One region of the Sporosarcina sp. P26b genome, then DNA from elsewhere that is predicted to be linked to it. Evidence: a T-box and tRNA genes for the amino acid it is inferred to sense, from the RefSeq annotation. Region 1 holds a T-box; the other holds one or more tRNA genes.
What was found. The T-box of region 1 lies ahead of CSV69_RS03770 (valine--tRNA ligase). A T-box ahead of a tRNA ligase gene usually reads a tRNA of that ligase, here a tRNA-Val.
Positions count from the first base shown of each region.

Region 2: it has a tRNA-Val gene. The T-box ahead of CSV69_RS03770 (valine--tRNA ligase) is inferred to sense a tRNA for this amino acid. The anticodon was not compared.

Region 1 covers NZ_PDYW01000003.1:5,452-8,637, forward strand. The annotation lists gene CSV69_RS03755 (hypothetical protein) at 1-83, shown strand, start outside; gene CSV69_RS03760 (hypothetical protein) at 156-791, shown strand; T-box leader at 1,020-1,238, shown strand; gene CSV69_RS03770 (valine--tRNA ligase) at 1,292-3,186, shown strand, end outside.
Region 2 covers NZ_PDYW01000002.1:20,316-23,501, reverse strand. The annotation lists gene CSV69_RS02050 (RluA family pseudouridine synthase) at 76-969, opposite strand; tRNA gene CSV69_RS02045 (tRNA-Val) at 1,185-1,257, opposite strand; gene CSV69_RS16990 (hypothetical protein) at 1,444-1,593, opposite strand; gene CSV69_RS02040 (TRAP transporter permease) at 1,978-3,186, opposite strand, start outside.

The DNA of each region.
Region 1 (3,186 bases):
GAGATGGTGATGGAGATACGAGCGTTGATCGTGATGTGGATCAAGGAGGAGGATACTTCCGTAACGATTCAATAGATTTCTAAATTCAGCTTCACTTCTAAACTCCGTATTTTCTTCATATAGTAGCCTGAGTTAAGAAAAGGAGTGAAGCAAATATGACGACGCATCAATGGACATTACAAGAATCTTTTTATTTCCCTGCTGAGTACGGGGCATTTGCAGAATCGGCTGAGGTAAAGGTGACGCCTGGCTTTACGGAAGAACGGACGGAAGAAGCGATTCGTTTGCAAGGGATCTATCATATTGCAGCAAACGTCGTGTTTGACGCAGACAAGCAGGTGGAGCTCCCAGCGGAAGACTTATTGGTTATTAATGATGTCGAAGTGGAGAACAGCAAAGGATATTTTGAATATGCGGTGCCACTGAATGTAGATCTACCAGCTGAACTTGATGGAAACTTGCAACTGGAAGTACAGGATGTTAAAACTACATCACAGGAAGATGGCGGATTAAATTTAGAGTGGACGGTTCACTTGAAGCAGGAACAACCCGTGCAAGAGCCTGTACAAGAACCAGTTGCAATTATAGAAGAACCTGCAGAACCCCAATTGACGGCTGCATCGACTTCCCATATGCAGTTTCTTGCTAATGCTGATCGTGCGCTAGAGCAAGTCCACAATGAAATGGAAGACTTTCTCTTATACATCGCCGAAATGGATGACGATGTCACGAGAAAGATCTTCCATTCAAATAATGTTTTTGTAGAAGCAGAAAGACAAAGCAGCGAGTAAACAAAATAATAATATGTCTCCGGTTGTCGGGACAATAAGTAATCGCACTAATTGGAACACGGTCAACGGGATGATAAAGCCTTTACAGTAAAATCTCGTTTTCCGTAGCCAGGGCGGCAACAAGTAGGGGTTATAACCTTTTCGCATCGTTCACCATCCTTTCCTTATCGACTAGTATTCAGTTGACGGACACAGTATGCTTCGCTTATAATAATGAAAGATAAGAATATAAATGCGAAGAGTAGGCAAGTACATGTGAAACGTTTTCTTTAGAGAGGGTACGATAGGTGGGACGTACCTGGGAACAACATATGGAAGTCCCCTATGAGCAGTTTCTGTGAAATTTTAGTAGCAGGAACCGGTGAAGACCGTTACCAAATCATGAAGATGTAATGCTTTTTAGCGTTCATAAATAAAGGTGGTACCACGAGCTCCTTCGTCCTTTTACCGGGATGAGTGGGGCTTTTTTGTATCCCTTTTTATTTGAAGGAGGAACTATAATGACTGATGAATTGACAATGCCGACTAAATACGATCCGCAGGCAGTTGAAAAAGGACGTTATGAGTGGTGGCTTGAAGGCAAGTATTTTGAATCGGATGTAAAAAGCGAGAAAGAACCGTACACGATTGTTATTCCACCACCGAACGTGACAGGGAAGCTTCACTTAGGTCACGCTTGGGATACAACGTTACAAGATATGCTCATCCGCATGAAACGTATGCAAGGGTATGATGCATTGTGGTTGCCAGGAATGGACCATGCGGGAATTGCGACACAAGCAAGAGTTGAGGAAAAACTTCGCGCTGAAGGCAAAACTCGCTACGATCTTGGACGTGAGAACTTCGTACAGGAAACTTGGAAGTGGAAAGAAGAATACGCGAGCCATATCCGCGCACAGTGGGCAAAACTTGGTTTGGCACTTGACTACTCACAAGAACGCTTTACCCTCGACGAAGGTCTTTCAAAAGCGGTACGTGAAGTGTTTGTTAAATTGTATGAGAAGAAGCTCATTTATCGTGGCGAATATATCATCAACTGGGATCCTGCAACAAAAACAGCGATTTCTGATATCGAAGTCATCCATAAAGATGTGCAAGGTGCATTCTATCATATGCGTTACCCATTGACAGATGGCACAGGTTCAATTGAAATTGCGACAACACGTCCCGAAACGATGCTCGGTGATACGGCTGTTGCGGTTCATCCAGAAGACGATCGCTACAAGCACTTGATCGGGAAAATGGTTACATTACCAATCGTTGGACGCGAAATTCCAATCGTGGCGGACGATTACGTAGAAATGGACTTCGGAAGCGGCGCAGTGAAAATTACACCAGCGCATGACCCGAATGACTTTGAAATAGGTAATCGCCATAACTTACCACGTATTCTCGTGATGAATGAAGACGGATCGATGAATAAACTAGCAGGTAAGTATGAAGGTATGGATCGTTTCGAATGTCGTACGCAAATCGTTAAGGATTTACAAGAGATGAATGTGTTATTTGAAATCGAAGAACATATGCACTCTGTCGGTCACTCGGAACGAAGCGGCGCAGTAGTGGAGCCTTATCTTTCTACACAATGGTTCGTTAATATGCAGCCACTTGCCGAGCAAGCGATCAATCTGCAGAAAAATGAAGAAGAAAAAGTGACGTTTGTGCCTGAGCGTTTCGAGAAAACGTATTTAAGTTGGATGGAAAATGTTCATGACTGGTGTATTTCTCGTCAACTTTGGTGGGGCCATCGTATTCCAGCTTGGTATCACAACACAACAGGTGAAATTTATGTGGGTCAAGAAGCACCGGCTGACGCAGAAAACTGGACACAGGACAATGACGTACTTGATACTTGGTTCTCATCTGCTCTATGGCCGTTCTCGACAATGGGCTGGCCTGACGTAGATAGCGAAACGTTCAAAAAGTATTACCCAACGGATGCCCTTGTTACAGGATATGATATTATCTTCTTCTGGGTGTCTCGTATGATCTTCCAAGCACTTGAATTCACGGAAGAGCGTCCATTCAAAGATGTTTTGATCCATGGTTTAGTTCGTGCGGAAGATGGGCGAAAAATGTCTAAATCGCTTGGTAACGGTGTAGATCCAATGGACGTAATCGAGCAATACGGTGCAGATGCATTGCGTTACTTCCTTGCAACAGGTTCTTCACCTGGTCAAGACCTACGTTATTCTACAGAAAAAGTAGAAGCGATTTGGAACTTTGCCAATAAAATTTGGAATGCTTCCCGTTTCGCATTAATGAATATGGATGGAATGAAGTATGAAGAAATCGATTTATCAGGAGAAAAATCCGTTGCAGATGCATGGATCTTAACTCGTCTGAATGAAACGATTGAATCAGTAACTAGCTTGTCAGACCGCTATGAGTTTGG
Region 2 (3,186 bases), on a different contig from region 1:
AATATCAGTTTGAATGTCAAGTTATAAAAAAGCAGCCCCTTGGATGAGCTAAGAGACTGCAAATGACATGATTCATTATTTAGAACGCGCAACAAAGATCTGTGGTACTTCTGCTTCAAAGCGAACCAATTCGCCCGTACGTGGATGCAGGAAGGCCAATGCCGTCGCATGAAGCCCTACTCTGCGTATAGGATTGCCAGTAGCACCGTACTTTTTGTCTCCTATCACAGGATGACCCAATTCTTCCATATGTACTCGAATTTGATTTTTTCGACCCGTTTCCAGAAGAACCTCTAACAATGAAAAGTTTTTGTTTGCCTGAATTCTTCTATAATGTGTAATCGCATGCTGCCCGCCATTGTCAGTCGGGCTTGAATAGACTCGAAATGCACTATTTTCAGTTAACCAAGAATTGATAGTACCCGATTGTGTACGTACTTTTCCTTCTACAAGTGCCGTATACAAACGTTCCTTTACGGATTCATTCCACGTGCTTTGTAAAGCTTGCTGAGTTTCTTCATTTTTAGCAAACATCATGACGCCGGATGTATCTCGATCCAGTCGATGCACAACAAAAATCCGATTCTCGGGATGACTTCTTTTAACATATTTCGTAATTTCACGATATGCTGTCTGATCTTTTTCTTTTTCCGACGCAACAGAAAGAACACCTGCGTCTTTATTGATTACGATGAGATCCTCATCTTCATGCAGAATAGCTACACCTACTAATTGAGACACATTTATAGCCGCTTTGTTACTTTGTATTTCAACCGTTTGTCCAGGTTCTAATGACTGATTATGCTTTGTTGTCATGTGACCATCCACCATAACTTGTCCACGTGTAAGAACTGATTTAACGGAATTCCGACTACTTTTTGACATGATCTTCAATAAATATGGCAATAATTCTATTTGTTCTTCCACTATATATTCTTTTACATTGGATGTTTCTTGTTTTCTTTTCATCAAAACGTATCCCTCCTGCTTACCTACATGCTTATTTGTACTTTAAGTATACACCGTGCGACCTATGTGTGTATTGTAATTATATTTTGCCGAAAATAGTAAAGACTATCTGAAATCAAGACATAAAAAAAACAGCCCCTAGACATTCGGTCTAATAGGACTGTTTATTGTTATAAACCGTGTTCCGACGGTAAATAACTTAGGTTTGGCACCTATGACCCCGACTGGGCTCGAACCAGCGACCTCCACCCTGTCAAGGTGGCGCTCTCCCAGCTGAGCTACGGAATCGATAATACTAGTATGTGCGTGTAAGAAGCAAGCCAGTTAGGCTCTCAAGCACAAGTACTATAATAGCATTATCCATCCTTGTTGTAAACAACAAAATTAAAAATCGACAATTTTTCTACGACGACAGAAAAATTACCGATTTTCATGGAAGTTAGTTACCTTATTCAGAGAAGATTCTCCTTTCTCTTATTGCATAGGATGAATAGGTTCTTCTATTGATTCATTCTCGAAATATAAAAATTCTTCTTGTTCTAGCTCACTCATACGTTCTTTGTTAAAGCCATGCGCTAAGTGCCCTTCAAATACGTTTTCCCACCATGTCTCTTGTGTATTCATATTATTTCGCTCCCTTTTGATTTGATTGGTTTCTGTACCGATCTTTATATTTTGTTTGCAATGACTGATTCGCTTATATGTAGTATATACATAATCAGCGTTGCCAAAACTGCGTAATTAGTCCAAATTCGATTGACTTTTTTATAGACCTTTGACTTCTTGACTTTACGATCATGGTGTGTTTTAAAACATCCACTTGTTTTGCAAACCCTTACAAATACTAAACTTGTCTTCTATTAATTACACCACTCACTATAGTACAAACCTCCCAAATAGACTAATAGAATCTTTAGTTTACGTTGGAGATAATTCAATAAATTTACTATTTCTTCAAAAAAATAAAGACTTGCAAGCTCATTTCGAGCTAACAAGTCTTTTAGTTATTTAATTTGACGCTAATTTAGGCGGAGTATTTTTCTTGTTACCCATCCACTGGAATGCCAGCAAGATAATGAATAACACCAAACCAATGATATCAGTCATAGTTTCAGGATAGATCAACAGCATACCTGTACCAATCGTTATAATTCGCATAATCCAATTCAATTTACTGTACCAGTAGCCAATTATTCCAGCACCGATTGCGACCATACCTACAATGGCCGTCAAGGTCACCCATACAATCTCCGTTATACTCGAGTCGAGCATCAGCATCGCTGGATTAAAGACGAACATATACGGAATGATGAAGGCGGCTATTGCCAATTTCGCAGAAGTGATACCGGTCTTGATCGGATCTCCACCAGAAATACCTGAAGCTGCAAAGGCTGCCAACGCAACAGGCGGCGTGATATCTGCAATGATACCAAAGTAAAATACGAATAAGTGTGCTGATACTGCCACTACAATCGGCACAGCTGCCCCTACAGGCTCATCAAGCATCAATAGTGTAATGATGGCAGGCGCTGCAATTGTAGATGTAATAACATAGTTTGCTGTCGTTGGAGAGCCCATCCCCAAAATAATTGCTGCAAACATTGTGAAGATTAATGTAAGCAAGACGTTACCACCGGCTGCTGAGATCAAGCCGGTTGCCAAGCTTAGCCCAAGACCCGTCTTTACAACGACGCCAACAATAATACCTGCACAAGCAGTCGCTGCCGCAACAGCCAATGCTGTACGTGCACCATCTACTAATGCATCAATCATATCTCTAAATCCAATTCTCGTCTCTTTGCTAATTGAACTGACGATAATCGTAAGAACAATACCGAGTAATGCTGCCTTCATCGTAGGAATACCCGCCAATAAGAAGACGATAATTCCAAGGATCGGAAGCAATAAATAAATCTTTTTTAATGTTTCTTTCCGATTTGGAATCTGTGATGCGTCCATTCCTTGCAAACCTACGCGCTTTGCTTCGAAATGCGTCATGATCCAAATTCCTGTGAAGTATAACAATGCAGGAATAGCTGCCGCTTTGGCAATTTCCCAATACGTTACACCGCCGATGAATTCAACCATTAGGAACGCTGCTGCTCCCATGATCGGTGGCATAATCTGTCCACCCGTAGAAGCCGCAGCCTCTACTCCACCCGCAAATTCTTTACGGTAGCCAAGCTTCTTCATCATCGGAATCGTGTATGAACCCGA